Regions from separate parts of the Clostridium felsineum DSM 794 genome, predicted to be linked through region 1. Evidence: riboswitches for the same ligand, from Rfam matches in the RefSeq annotation. Region 1 holds a riboswitch; the other holds the start of a gene.

Region 1 (8,244 bases):
ACTCACATTGATTGTATAATTAAATTATGAACGTAACTAAATTATACACAAAAAATTATAATCAATTTAATGATAATTTGCAACTTATATTACCATTAAATTTAGAAAACTTAATACCAGAAGATGATTCGGTTCGTTTGCTAAGCTATTTGTTGGAGGGATTAAATTATAAAAAATTGTACAAGGCGTATTCTTCCGTAGGAAGAAAATCAGCAGTTGAACCCAAAATCATGTTCAAAATAATATCTTATGCTTATTCTCAAAATATTTATTCAAGTAGAAAGATAGAAAAAGCATGCAAAAGAGATATAAATTTCAAATGGCTACTTCAAGGCTTTAAAGCACCTGATCACGCTACTATAAGTAGATTTCGAAAAAAATATCTTTCAAATGAAGTGATTGAAGATTTATTTTATCAACAAGTTAACTATTTAGCTAAAGAAAAAGAATTATTATTTGAAAATGTATTTATCGATGGTACTAAAATTGAGGCAAATGCCAACCGATATACTTTTGTTTGGAAGAAAGCTATTTATAAAAATGAAGGTAAGATGTTTGATAAAATTATTGCTCTTGTTAAAACCATTAATCTTGAAAGATTAATGAAATTCACTATTGAGAGAGAAACTTTGATTGATGATATAAACAAAATTCTTCAATGGCTTTTATTTGAAAAAGAAAAAAGAAATATAGAGTTTGTTCATGGAATCGGTAAAAGAAAAACTGCAATTCAAAAGTGGATAGAACAACTATCACAATATAAAGAAAGACAAGAAAAATATAATTTAAGTAAGAAAATATTTTCAAAAAGAAATAGCTATTCTAAAACTGATACTGATGCAACTTTCATGCATATGAAAGATGATCATATGAGAAATGGTCAATTAAAACCTGCCTATAATGTACAAATAGCAGTTGATAGTGAATATGTAACTGGTGTTGGAGTATTTGATGATAGAAATGATATAGCAACATTAATACCAATGATTACTAATATGCAAGAAAAAATTGGTCATAAATATACTAATGTGATTGCAGATTCTGGTTACGAAAGTGAAGAAAACTATTTGTTTTTAGAGTCTAATAATCAAATACCATATATAAAACCTCAAACTTATGAGAAATGGAAAAAAAGAAGTTTTAAAAACGACATCAGTAAGCGTGAAAATATGAAATATGATGTTAAAACAGATACATATATTTGTCATAATAATAGAAAATTATTCCCATCATATATTATTCATAAAAAATCTGCAAGTGGGTATACGTCTGAGGTTACTGTTTATGAATGTGAAAATTGCGATAACTGCACTTTGAAATCAAAGTGCACAAAAGCAAAGAATAACCGAAAAATGCAGGTTTCAAAGACTTTTATTAAAAAGCGTCAAATTTCATACAACAATATCAAAACTGAATTGGGAACTAAATTGAGAATGAACAGATCTATTCAAGTTGAAGGTGCGTTTGGAATTTTAAAAAGCGACTATGAATTCAAAAGATTTTTAACACGTGGAAAAAATAGTGTAAAAACTGAATTTATTTTGCTTTGTTTTGGATATAACATTAACAAATTACATTTAAAAATCCAAAATGAAAGAACTCAAAAGTATCTTCACGAATTAAAAACTATTTCCTAATTATGGAATAATATAGTTAGGTTTATTTTAGTGCGTCAAAATCTCATGGAAATTCAAATAATTAATATAGTATTTAAAATATTAGGCAATTTTATAGCTTAAACAAAAAAAGAGCATCGCTCATGATTAATTTTAATCATTTTGCGACACTCCCTTTTACTAATTATACATACTATCAAGAAGAGTTAAACCAGTAGAGGTTTTAAAATATTTTTCTTTAATTATATTTATAGCGTTTTTATCCATTGAATCTTCAAATATGTTTACAATAAAATCAGCCTCTACTAAGATTTGATAGTCTAAACCATCGATTTTGGTATAGGTGTGGTGATGACCTATAAGGTAACAAACTCTATCAACAAATGAAGAATTAAGGTTAAACTTATCTAAAAGTTTTTTAGCAACAGGAGGGCCTTCTAGTTCTTGATAGTTTCCAGCTGAAGAATTGTATTTTTTTTCACTTTCCTTAATGCCAATGTCGTGCAGAATAGCAGCAACCTCAAGGATTTTAAAATCATCAGCAGGTAGTTTTTCCAATTCACTTATAGTTTTTGAAAAGCTATAAACCTTTAAAGCATGGTTTATACGGCGTACATCTCCATCAAAATATAAAATCATCTCTTTAATAACATCACTTACAATATCAATCATTCTCTAAAGTCTCCTTTATTAATCAAATAACTTACTGCCAAGTTCAGCAAAGGCTTGAAGAGTTATAAAAGCTCTCATATCCATTTTTATATCGTCTTTTAAAAGCTTCTTTGCATCTTCTTTAGAGAGTAAAACAACTTCTATATCTTCATCATCCTCAAGATAATTTTGAGATACGGTTCCTGTACAAGTACAAAATACCATTGCAGCAGACTCATCAGTCATGCCTGCAGATGCATATACCTTACTTTTACTTTTATCATAATTTATATCTAAAAGTGTAAGACCAGTTTCTTCTTTAAGTTCACGTTTTGCAGCCTCTTTGAAGTCTTCTCCGTTATCTATAAGACCGGCAGGAAGTTCATATACATAATCATTAAGAGGTACTCTAAATTGTTTTATGCAAACTATTTTTTCTGTATCTTTATGAAAAGCTGCAAGAATAGCTGCATCTGCTTTTTCGGATAGATTATCAAAGTATTGAGTTTTAAGAGTATTATAATTTTTTCTAGAAGCTACAGCCCAATGCCTTGTATCGTGTTTTTTATTTTCATATTCAATATCATAAAGACTTAAAAACTTTGTTTCTGAGAGTGGGGTTAATTTTTTTATTCTGTTTTCTGACATGTAATAATCACCTTCAATTAAAATATTAAAAAGTTATCCACCTTTACATAAAAGTATCCACATTTATATTTTTTATTTTAGCATAAATGTGGATAACTATATATGAAATGTTATTTATTTTTTACAGTATATTTTATGAAAGATAATAAAACATTAATTTAATATTGTATCATATACCTGAAAATTATCTAAATCGAAGGTTCCGCTACCTAAAGTAAAGTTCTCACTTTGTCCATTTGTTTCGTTTGCTTGTTCAGTTCCTATAGCTACTGGATTTACTAAGTCATCAATATACATTTTTACTCCATTTAATGCATAATTTCCAGCATAACTAAGTACAATTGTATGCCACTTTCCGTCTAAGTACTTTGAAGCATCAGCAGTTAAGTTAATTGTGCTTTGTATACGATTCATATTTGTATTATGGTATGCGATATAAAAGTTTAAGGAATTATTCTCTAGCTTTAGATTAATTCCATCTGATGTAGATATTATAGTATTTGTTTCTGTATTATTTTGAGAGAATCTAACATCAAACTTCATGCTTACATTTTTAGCTGGAATAGAAGAGGCAAAAATATCGGCTGTACTACTGTCACCATTAAATCTTCTGAAGATCCTTCCATCTTCTTTTATTATGGTTGTATTATGTGCATATCCATAACTTGAAGGAATCTTATTCTTGTTATAATTACCTGTATCGACTAAATGATCACCACCTAGTTGAACAGTATCATCATCAAAGGTAAATTCATCAATTGGTTTTATGAGATCTGGTGCATTTGTTACAGTAACGGTGCAAGATGCACTCACGTTACTATCAGCTTCTGATGAGGCTGTTATTTGAACAGTTCCCTTTCCAATTGCAGTAATTTTACCATTGCTATCTACTGTTGCTACACTTGTGTCACTGGATTTCCATTTTATATTTTTATTTGTAGTATTGTCAGGTGCAATTATAGCTTGTAGTGTATCTGTTTCTCCACCTTTTAATTCATCTGTTTCCTTATTTAAAGAAATCCCTGTTATTTTAGTGGTATAATCTAATATTTTATCATATACCTGAAAATTATCTAAATCAAAGGTTCCACCGCCTAAAGTAAAGTCCTCACCCTGTCCATTTGTTTCGTTTGCTTGTTCAGTGCCTACTGCTATTGGATTTACTAAGTCGTCAACATACATTTTTACCCCATTTAATGCATAATCCCCAGCATAACTAAGTACAATTGTATGCCATTTACCATCTAAATATTTTGATGCATCAGCAGTTAAGTTAATTGTGCTTTGTATACGATTTATATTTGCATTGTGGTATGTGATATAAAAGTTTAGGAAGTTATTCTGTAACTTTAAATTAACTCCATCTGATGAAGATATTATAGTACTTGTTCCTGTATTATTTTGAGGAAATCTAACATCAAACTTCATGCTTACATTCTTGGTTGGCATAGAAGAGGCAGAAATATTTACTTGACTATTGTCACTATTAAATCTTCTAAATATTTTACCATCTTCATTTACCAAACCTGTATTATTAACATTTGCAAAACTGTAGCTACTAGCTTCACTTCCTGTATCAGTTGTGAAATAAGCATTTGGTTCATCATTATCAAAAGTATATTGATGTATTGGTTTAGTCTCTTCTGATTTATATGTATTTACGTTTTTTACTGAATTAGCACTTAAATTATTTTTTTCTCTATGATTAATATTTGCTGTGGCTTTTGCCAAAACGCTTGATGCGCTTCCCAAAACGAGTAACATAGAAGCAATACATGTGTTTCGTAATTTTTTATTCATAGATCCTCCTAATTTATATATTATTTTAGTTTACCTATTATAATTTATCGGGTATAAATTTACATCATTTATAATTATATATTGTAATTATGTAAAATAGTTATATAAATGAAAAGTGCTGTAAAACTAAAAAATAGTTTTACAGCACTTTGTAAAATTCAACTTATAGGATTAATAACTTATCTAATGTTAGTGATAGTTCTTTTGATATACTAACTAAAGGTAATCTAACATCATCGGACTTTATTACTCCAAGCTTATGAAGGCAGTATTTAATTGGTGATGGATTAGGTTCTTTAAATAACATTGGTATTATATCTACGACTTCTTTCCAAAGCTTAAATGCACCCACATGATCATTTTGCTTTGCCTTATTATATACTTCAACGTATTTTTCTGTATTTAAATGAGCTGATGCCATTATACCACCATCTCCACCAAGCATTAGAGTACTATAAAAGAAAGCATCTTCGCCAGTTAGTATTGAAAAGTCTTCTGGTCTATTTAATAAAAGTTCTGTGGTTTGATTAAAATCTCCACAAGCATCTTTTATACCTACTATATTTTTAAGTTCTGAAAGCTTTCTTATTGTATCATTTTCAATATTTCGTCCAGTTCTATATGGTATATTGTAAAGAACTATATCTAAAGAAGTGGATTCTGATATTCTTTTAAAATGTTCATATATTCCTCTTTGATCAGGTCTATTGTAATAAGGGCATACAGATAAAATACCTTGAATATTGTATTTTTCAAGTTTTTTAATATCTTTAGTCATTTTTTCAGTGTTGTTTCCACCAAAGCCAACATATATAGGAAGATTAAGCTTGTTTGCTTCAAGAGTTTTGTCCAAAATACTTTCATATTCATAATCTGATAAAGTAGGAGTTTCTCCAGTTGTTGCAAGAGGCATAAAACCTGCTGCGCCTTTTTCAGAATATGTTTTTATAAGCTTTTCATATGAAACTAAATCTACCTTCCCATCCTTGAAAGGAGTAACTAATGGTACTAAAACGCCTTCTAATTTCATTTAATCCCTCTTTCCCTTACCAGGGGTTTTATTGGTACAAAAAAATTAACAGCAAAGGAACACCTTTACTGTTAATATCAACATATCACGTGCACCTTGTAGCTCTCCACTATAGAAATAGTGACAGTTTTGCATATATTCTATACAAAACCAGAAAGAGTTCCTGCGAGAATTCTTTCTTCGGCTGAAATTCCTTTCCTCATTCCTCACAGCCTGCCAGCTAAGAAGGAGTAATAATAACTACAGCACCTCTACCCTAGGTAAGAATTAATTTTATAAACAGTTTATCATATAAATAATATTAATGCAAAAGTAATGATATATTTTAGTACACAATCTTTCATAAAAAATATTTTTTGTGGTGGTAAAGCTTGGAATACCAGGGCATTACAAATAGTGAAGAAAAAAATTACAAGAAAAATTTTAAAAAACTATTGCAAACGGATAATAACTATTATATAATAATAATTGTCAGAAGGACGTAGCAAAAATATAAAGAGATAATAAATTTAATATAAAAATCAAATAAGCTTAGCTTAATTATATGAGAGAGATAAAGGGAGGAAGTTAAAAATGAAAAAATTTAAATGTGTAGTTTGTGGATATATTTATACAGGAGAGGATGCTCCAGAAAAATGCCCAGTATGTAATGCAGGAAAAGACAAATTTGTTGAAGTTAAAGATGAGGGAGAAGGATGGGCAGATGAACACAAAATAGGAGTAGCTAAAGGTATAGATAAGGAAGTTTTAGAAGGCTTAAGAGCTAACTTTACAGGGGAGTGTACAGAGGTTGGAATGTACCTTGCAATGTCAAGACAGGCAGATAGAGAAGGATTCCCAGAAGTTGCAGAAGCATATAAAAGAATAGCATTTGAAGAAGCAGAGCATGCAGCAAAATTTGCAGAACTTTTAGGAGAAGTGGTAGTAGCAGATACTAAAACAAATCTCCAAATGAGAGTTGATGCAGAAAAGGGAGCTTGTGAAGGAAAGAAGGAACTTGCAACATTAGCTAAAAAGCTTAATTATGATGCTATACACGATACAGTACATGAAATGTGCAAGGATGAAGCAAGACACGGATCTGCTTTTAGAGGCTTATTAAATAGATATTTTAAATAGAATATAGATATTACTTGAAATAAATTAATAAAAATATAAATAGAATAGAAGAGGCTAAGTGTAGTCTTAAAATAGATTGATGGAGGAAACGAAAATGAAAAAATTTAAATGTGTGGTTTGTGGATATATTTATACAGGAGAGGATGCTCCAGAAAAATGCCCAGTATGTAATGCAGGAAAAGATAAATTTGTTGAAGTTAAAGATGAGGCAGAAGGATGGGCAGATGAACACAAAATAGGAGTAGCTAAAGGTGTAGATAAGGAAGTTCTAGAAGGCTTAAGAGCTAACTTTACAGGGGAGTGTACAGAGGTTGGAATGTACCTTGCAATGTCAAGACAGGCAGATAGAGAAGGATTTCCAGAAGTTGCAGAAGCATATAAAAGAATAGCATTTGAAGAAGCAGAGCATGCAGCAAAATTTGCAGAACTTTTAGGAGAAGTGGTAGTAGCAGATACTAAAACAAATCTTCAAATGAGAGTTGATGCAGAAAAGGGAGCTTGTGAAGGAAAGAAGGAACTTGCAACATTAGCTAAAAAGCTTAATTATGATGCTATACACGATACAGTACATGAAATGTGCAAGGACGAAGCAAGACATGGATCTGCATTTAAGGGCTTATTAAACAGATATTTTAAATAAAAATCATATAATTAAAGATAAAAGGTTTCTCCTTAAAGTCAATATTGGTTTTAAGGAGAACCCTTTTTATTTAGTAACCTTCTCATTATATTTAGATAAAAAAATGAAAAAATAGTTTATATATGCAATAACCGCACCTAAAAGAGCTAAATATAATATATATGTTCCAAAGGTTTTATCAAAAACAAAGAATAGAATAGCAACATAGAAAATTAGTGTTGATATTTTACCCCATATATTAGCGGGAATTACTATGTTTTTCCCATAAAGAAAAATACCTATGATTATCATAGAAAATTCTTTAGCTAACATTATAATTAATATTAATATTGGTATGTAACCTTTTATACTTAAACAAGTTAAAACTGTTAAGAGCATGAGTTTGTCGGCAAGTGGATCAAGTACAGTTCCATATTTAGTTATTTCATTAAATTTTCTTGCTATATATCCATCTAATATATCTGTAAAACCGGCCGTAAAAAAAATAATTGCCGAGTTAATTAAACAATTATTTGAATTTGAAAAAAAAGCAAATATAAAGCAAGGAATTAAAAAAAGCCTAAAAAGGGTGAGTAAGTTAGGTATATTCATATTCATCACCTCTTTATAATATTTCTTTTAGAATATTATTTGCACATACATATTAAAATATGAGGCTAAATACTTTTTATCATGAAATGAGTAAAAATTCAATAGTTTATTACAAATAATAAAGATTAAATGTAATAAAAGTTTATTTG
Region 2 (8,244 bases), 1.2 Mb from region 1:
TATAAGATATAAGTTATCAAGCAGCCACTCTGCTGCCGGCACTATTTCTTTACTATTTCTTATTTCTCTATCAAAATATTCGTAGCCTCTTATAATCATACTAAAGCTTCTATCTAGCTTTTTTATTAAAACCTTACTACTCTTTTTTTTAGGTAATCTACTATAGTTTTTTATAGCACTTAAATACTCATCTTGATTTAAATTTTCACTATAGTCATAACTTTTCTTTTTATTTATATCCCTCAATATGTATATAACAAAAATAATTAGACACAAAAGAAAAATATATACATAAAGCATAATAATCAATCCTTTCAGCAAATATACTCGTTAACCTAACTTCGATTATTATTCCCACATATATATTTTTTTAAACAGAAAGTAACAAACAATTTTTTTACTCCATAAAACATAAGAATCCGCTAATCATATAATTAACGGATTCTTATGTTTTAATTAAGAAGTCTAAGCCCCCACAAAGACTTCTTACAAATCTCTTATATTTAAGCCCCCTGCTTATTTATAAGTAACTATTCTAAACTTAAGCTGTACTTTATAATCACAGCCTAAAGATTAATCAATTTTTTACCTTATATTTATTTTTTACTATTTTAATAATTTTATTCTTTATTATAAATTTCAAATTATAATTCTCTTGAAAGCATATCTTCATAACTTTCTCTCTTACATATAAGCTTTTCTTTCCCGTCTCCAACTAATACTACTGCTGGTTTCGGTATTTTATTATAATTATTAGCCATGGAATATCCATAGGCTCCAGTGGTTGCTACTACCAAAACATCGCCACTCTTTACTTCCGATATGCAAATATCATTTATGAGTATATCTCCTGATTCGCAGCACTTACCTGCTACTGCAACTTTTTCCTTTGAATCATTAAACTTATTTATAATTTCACATTCATATTCAGCATTATAAAGTGCAGATCGTATATTATCTGACATACCTCCATCTACAGATACATACTTTCTTATGCCTGGTATTTCTTTTATAGAACCTACTGTATAAAGCGTTGATCCTGCATTTCCTATTATTGATCTACCAGGTTCTATAATTAATTTAGGTGTTTTTATATTAAACTCTTTTACTAAATTGCCTGCTTCATTTAATATAGCTGTGCAAAATTGTTTTGCAGTTTTAGGTTTATCCTTTTCTGTATAATAAATACCAAACCCTCCACCTAAATCAAGTTCTTTTATTTCATAGCCTGTTTCTTCTTTTATTTGTTTTATAAATTTAAACATAACCTTAGTTTCTTCTAAATAAGGTTCTATATCAAAAATTTGAGATCCAATATGACAATGTAATCCAGCTAATTCTATATTATCGAATTTCAAAACCTCTTTTACCGCTTTAATTGCATCCCCATTTATCAATGTAAAACCAAATTTTGAATCAATTTGTCCTGTTTTTATATATTCATGGGTATGTGCTTCTATCCCTGGCGTTATTCTTAAAAACACCTTCTGAATTTTATGCATTTTTTTAGCAATTTTATTCAAATTTTCTATTTCATAAAAATTATCAGCTACGAATCTTCCAACATTTAATCTTACACCCATTTCCATTTCATCTAAGGTCTTATTATTTCCATGAAAAAGCACATTATCCATATCAAAACCAGCTTTATAGGCTGTATAAAGTTCTCCGCCAGAAACCACGTCTAAACTGAGTCCCTCTTCTTTAACAATCTGGCACATAGCAATTGGTAAAAATGCCTTTCCTGCATATGCTACCCTGTTTCCATTTTCATTCACTTTAAAATTTTCATAATATTCTTTGCATTTTTGTCGAACTAACTTTTCGTCAACTACATAAAGAGGAGTACCATATTCTTTTGCTAATTTTTCTAAACTTATTCCTCCTATATATAATTGATTTTTTTCCACTTGCATACTGCCAAATAGCTTCACCTAAAACACCTCTCTATTTTTTCTTTGCGCTACAAATGTATAAAAATAAACGGCAAAGGAACACCTTTGCCGTTATAATTGCAATGTTGTGTACCTTGTAGCGCTCCACTTACCTAATAACTAATAAAGTGACAGCCCTTCATATATTATATAAAAAGCCAGTAAATAAATCCGCCAATTTATTTACTTCGGCTAAAAGTCCCTTTCACTGTTATCAACATTTGCCAACTCCAAACAGTTACTCTTAACTTAAAGCACCTCTACAAAAGGTTATTAATATTTTTTTCTAATTGTAACATACAAAGAATAAATATACAATATAATTCTCTATAAATTATAAAATTCTTCAAAGGATTTCTCTACATATACATGATCTAGAGTGCCACACAATTCTCTTATTGAATGCATAGCTAATAAAGCTGTGCCTATATCAACTGTTCTTATTGCAGTATGTGTAGCTGTTATAGGTCCTATCGTACTTCCACCTCTTTCATCAGATCTGTTCACGAACTTTTGATACGGAACACCCGAAAGCTTACATATTTCCTCATATACAGCTATAGAATTACTATCAGAAGTATACTTTTGAGCTGCACTTATTTTTATAACTGGACCTTCATTTATATGAGGTCTTGTTATTGGATCTGCCTTTTCTCCCTTATTAGGATGAACTGCATGTGCTGAGTCTGATGATATCATAAAAGAATTATGAAGAGCTCTAAAGAAATCTTCTCTATCCCCTCCGAAGGATAAAACTATTCTTTCAAGAATATCTGATAAAAATTGTGAATCTGCTCCTTGCTTTGTAGAGCTTCCTATTTCCTCATTATCAAAACAAGCTAAAACATTTGTAGCTTCAGAATTTTTAGAGTTAACTAATGCAGTTACTCCTGCGTGAACCATTTCAAGATCATCTAATCTACTGCTTGATATAAATTCATTATTTATTCCCATAATGCAGCCCTTATCATATTCATATAAGAACAAGTCAAAATCTAATATATTAGAAATATCTTCTCCAAGTTCACTAGCAATAACCTTAATAAGATAATTTTCTTTTTCGAACTTATCATTAATAAGCCCTAATACAGGCAAAGTATCAATTTGAGGATTAATTTTAATTCCACTATTTACATCTCTATTCATATGTATAGCTAAATTAGGTATAACTAGTATAGGTCTTTTTATATTTATGAGCTTTGTATCTGGACATAACACGTTTTTCCCTCTTACCGTAACCCTACCTGCTATAGAAAGTGGTCTATCAAACCAAGTATTTAATATTGGTCCTCCATATACCTCTGTGTTAAGCTTTATATATGAATTTTCCGAAACCATTTCTGGAATAGGTTTTATTCTAAAAGTAGGCGAATCTGTATGTCCCCCTATTATTTTAAAACCCTTTTTTGCCACAAATCCACTCCCTACATTAAATGCCACCAATGCTGAATCATTTCTTTCAACAAAATATTTACCATTCTTAGTGAGTTCCCATTTATTTTCTTCCTTCACTTCAGTAAAACCATTTTCAAGTAGTATATTTTTAATATTTTCCACCGAATGGAATGGTGATGGACTATCATATATGAAATCTATTAACTTTTTTGCAAATTCAAGTTCATTTTGCATTATCTATTCCTCCAAAATATAAGATTAGTATTTTATTTTAACATATAGGAAAACTACTTTAATAAATATATAAATAGTTTAAATTTCCTAAGTTATAGTATACAGAATGTATTTATTTTTTTCCAGTATATAGCCATTATATGTTATAATAAATATAATTTTAATTATGATGCACTAGATATTAATGTTTATACACACGGAGAGTGATAGAATGTTTATTAAACTCATTATTTCAAAGTTTATAAAAGACTTTGAAAATATAAATGATAAAAAAGTCAGGGAAAATTACGGTATTTTAAGTAGCATTATGGGACTTATAGTAAACATAATACTATTTATTATAGAACTAACCATCGGAATCTTTATAAATAGTATTGCGGTTATTGCTGATGCCTTTCATAATTTAGCAGATGTTAGCGCTTCAATTATAACCCTTATAGGTTTTAAGTTATCAAATAAACCTGCTGATAAAGAACATCCTTTTGGGCATGGGAGAATAGAATATTTATCTGCACTTCTTGTATCTGCAATAGTACTAATTGTAGGTTTAGAATTCATAAAGACTTCATTTTCAAGAATTCTATCACCACAGGCTGTGCATTTTAATCTTGTTTCTTTTATAATAATTTTAATTGCAATACCTCTTAAATTATGGTTAAGCTTTTTTAATAAAAATATTGGTAAAAAAATTGATTCTTCTGCATTAAAAGCATCTGGTGCTGATGCCTTAAATGATGTATATATACTTTCAAGTGTTATTTTATCTCTTTTAGTATCTGCATTTTCTACCATCTCTATAGATGGCTATGTTGGTATTTTTGTAGGTGGATTAATTGTATGGTCAGGAATTTCTTTAATGAAAGATACTATAGATCCACTTTTAGGTCAGGCACCTGATCCTAAGCTTGTAAAATCAATAAAAAAAATGGCTCTTAAATGCGATGTTATACTGGGAGTGCATGACCTTATAATACACAATTATGGGCCTGGAAGAACAATGATTTCTTTCCATGCTGAAGTCCCTTATAATATCTCAATTATGACCATACACACTAAAATAGATGAAACTGAAAAAATGATTTCTGAAGAATTGGGCTTATTTGTGGTAATTCATATGGATCCCCTTTTAATAGGTTCTCCAGAAGTAACTGAAGCCAAAAAATATGTTTCAAAAATCCTTAAAGACTTTCCGTATGTCCAATCCTTTCATGACTTTAGAATTGTCGGGGATGGTGATGATAAAAAATTAATATTTGATATAGTCGTTCCCTTTGACGAGAAAGTTTCTGAACAAACTCTGGAAAATTTAGGCGATACTATAAAGAATAAAATAAATGAAAAGCATCCTAATTATGATTGTGTAATTACAGTTGATAGAGATTATTCTGCAACTTAGCTTTTTAAAAAAGTACAGCGTGAAAAAATAGAATTTCACGCTGTACTTTTTTATACTATAAACTTGAAGTCTTACATATTTTCGTAATTAGATATAAATTACCAGTAGTAAACCATAATAAAATACAAAAATACTTTATAAAATAAAACACTAACATTTTAGGTAAAATAGCATCAAATAACACTTTTAAAATAATCATTCCTAAAATCGTTATTAAAATCTTTATTATATTATTTATAGCATTAGTTTTAGGATTAAACTTTATATATTTTTCTTGAATATCATGTCCAATTATAAAACCTAACACTGCACCTAATTCCTGATATAATTTAGCATCATTAATACATATTGTGATTGCCATCATTGGAAAAATAATCACTAGAAATATGACTAAGTTTTTTTTGTACTTTTTCAATTTATTTGTCCTATTTAGAACTTCAACACAAAAGCTTCCAAATATAAATCCACCTATAACATCTATAGGTCTATGGACTCCAAGATAAATTCTTGATATACCAACAAGAATTATCATTATAGCTGCAATAACATATATGTAAGTTTTTTTTATATGTTTGACCAATAAAAGCCAAAAAACAGTGGCCCCCTGAGTATGTCCACTTGGAAAAGAATATCCATCTGCTGTCTGTAACCTAAGTGATCTTATGCCAAAGGTTCCTATGGGTCTTTTTATTTTAAAAACACTTTTAACATAATAATTTATTATACTGCTATATAAAATTGTTACTGCCATTATGTATCCAAGTTTTTTATCTATACATAAATATATTATTGCAATGAATGCTATTATAAAATATTCTTCTGCTGTCATAGTAACCGCTTCAGCTATTTTATCTAAAAAGGGATTAGAAAATTGTTGTAAAAATTTTATTATTTCTATGTTATATTGCCCTGTTAAAATATTATTAGCAAACAATTTTTAATCCCCCATCCCTTAACTATAAAATTACTGTTTTACCAAATCTCTTACATTCATTTTAGGAATCAAATTATCAATTTCATTAAAAGCTTTTTCTATTGCTTTATCTCTACCTACATCTTCTGTATTTACACCTTCAACAAGAAGTTTTTCAAACTTTCTTATTCCTATTTGTCTAAGTACATCATGAAGATAATTTATTCCATGATTTATTTTCCAGGAAATTATTTTTGGATAAACCCCACCTGATGATTGTATACAAAGAACACTTCTTTCCCTATCATTCAAAAGTCCTTTAACTTCATCTTCTGAAATTTTTATAGTCTTATCATTTTGTATTATGCAATCAATGTATGACTTAAGTTTTGAAGGAAAAAGCGAACTCCACATAGGATAAGCAATTACATATACATCCGCACTTATAAATTCATCGCAAAGTTGATTTATTCTATCAACAGCTTTTCGGTCATTTTCACTTAATAATGCATAATCATTTCCTGATACAATTTCTCCATTATCATTAAGGAATCTAGCATCCAATTCAGGAATGTACTCGCTGCATAAATCATGCTCTATAAGATCATATTCCGAATACTGTTCAAGAAATTTATTTATAAATTCTCTTCCTACAGTTTTGCTTACTGATGCATTTTCAGGCTTTGTATTAACAGAAATATATAATAATTTTTTCATTTAAAACACCTCCAAAAGTATTTTCTCTTTTAAAGTCAAAAATTATTCTGAAAGCATTTTAAATATATAGTAAAAAACTATTACATAGAAATATTAATATGGCATAACTTATGAAGCGCCCTTGTAGCCATTACATACAAAACTCTATCTAAATTTTTCTTTTCATGCCTACTTACAATAATTACACCATCAAACTCTAATCCTTTAGCAAAGTAAGAAGGCATAACTGTTTCTCCACCAATATATATCTGATCTTCCTTCTCTATTATATTTATATGTGTTTTTGTCTTAAGTAATTTTCCGAAATACTTGGTATCCTCCATGTTTTCACATATAATTCCTATGGTTTCAATACCTTCTTTTTTCATATCTTTTATAGAATTTACTACAGTATCTGTAAACTCATCTTCACTAGCTAGCGTTATTTTTTCAACCTTTTCCCCATCTCTAACTAATGGTATTATACTAGTATCATTAATAAAATAATTAGCATATTCCATTATCTCTTTTGTTGATCTATAACTTTTATTAAGCCTAAACATTTCAAAATCCATATTCTCAAATATATCATCCATTTTTTCCATGGCAATATTTTCTTCAAATCTTGGAATTAATCTCTGATTTGAATCTCCAACGACAGTCATTCCAAGGCAATTTGTGAGCTTTTTTATTACCATAAATTGAAGTTTACTATAATCCTGTGCTTCATCTATAACCACATGTTTTATCTCACGCTGAAGTTTTATACCTTCAAGCTTTATCCTAATATATATAAGTGGTGCTGTATCATCTATTGTATACAATTTATCGTGATTAAGCCTATTATATATTCTAAGTATATCTGCATCTTGAAGCCAAGTTAGAGCTTTTTTAGCATCCATAACCTTTTTTATAGCTTTGCGTATTCCTAACTTTTTCTGAAATAAAAGTTTATTTCCTTGTTCATTAAGCTCTTCCTGACTACTACTTTTAATCGCTTCATCGTAATCCTTTTGTATTTTTCTTACTTCCTCATCTCTTATATCCTTAAGCTTACTAAAAATTATTCTCTTTATTTTTTGTGTTCTTCTAAAAAGAGGCATAGCTTTGTAGTATTCAGTAAACAGTTCCTCTATTTCATCTATAGCAACGGCTTTTCTATCACCATACCATACGTCCTTTATATTATCTCTATACTCTTTTTCTAGTTCATAAATTAGATTATCTAGTTCTTTTATATATTCATCAGAGGTTTTATGTTTTACTTCCTTTATAAATTCACTATCTCCCACAAGAATTTTTTCCATATAATCTTGAGTACTCATAATATCATAAGTATCAAGTGGAAGTATATCGAGAGCAAAATCAATAAACGTTTGCTGTCTTACATTTTCCTCTCCAAGACTTGGAAGTACATTTTTTATGTATTCCATAAAAACAGGATTAGGTCCCAAAATCAAAATTTTATCTTGAAGTATATTTCTGTAATTATATAAAAGAAAAGCAACTCTATGAAGTGCAATTGTTGTCTTACCACTTCCCGCAACTCCATTTACCACAGAAATTTTATTTCTTTCCTGCCTTATAATATTATCCTGTTCTGCCTGTATAGTCATTATAATATCACGGAGCTTATCCCCCGTGTTTTTACTTAGAACCATTTGAAGTATTTCATC

The links. Region 1 has a riboswitch for lysine ahead of dapA (4-hydroxy-tetrahydrodipicolinate synthase). Riboswitches for the same ligand answer to the same signal wherever they lie in the genome.
Region 2: linked by a shared signal. The riboswitch ahead of lysA (diaminopimelate decarboxylase) and the one ahead of dapA (4-hydroxy-tetrahydrodipicolinate synthase) in region 1 are both predicted to bind lysine.

Annotation. Positions count from the first base shown of each region.
Region 1 is NZ_CP096980.1:292,836-301,079, forward strand. Features, by position in the region: gene CLFE_RS01455 (IS1182 family transposase) at 27-1,637, shown strand; gene CLFE_RS01460 (HD domain-containing protein) at 1,797-2,288, opposite strand; gene CLFE_RS01465 (NUDIX hydrolase) at 2,307-2,915, opposite strand; gene CLFE_RS01470 (Ig-like domain-containing protein) at 3,069-4,715, opposite strand; gene dapA (4-hydroxy-tetrahydrodipicolinate synthase) at 4,879-5,745, opposite strand; lysine riboswitch at 5,837-6,007, opposite strand; gene rbr3B (NADH peroxidase) at 6,319-6,864, shown strand; gene rbr3B (NADH peroxidase) at 6,959-7,504, shown strand; gene pgsA (CDP-diacylglycerol--glycerol-3-phosphate 3-phosphatidyltransferase) at 7,571-8,095, opposite strand.
Region 2 is NZ_CP096980.1:4,017,517-4,025,760, forward strand. Features, by position in the region: gene CLFE_RS18735 (GH36-type glycosyl hydrolase domain-containing protein) at 1-300, opposite strand, end outside; gene lysA (diaminopimelate decarboxylase) at 645-1,934, opposite strand; lysine riboswitch at 2,025-2,205, opposite strand; gene CLFE_RS18745 (M18 family aminopeptidase) at 2,262-3,563, opposite strand; gene CLFE_RS18750 (cation diffusion facilitator family transporter) at 3,775-4,959, shown strand; gene CLFE_RS24310 (phosphatase PAP2 family protein) at 5,015-5,893, opposite strand; gene CLFE_RS18760 (FMN-dependent NADH-azoreductase) at 5,924-6,589, opposite strand; gene CLFE_RS18765 (HelD family protein) at 6,670-8,244, opposite strand, start outside.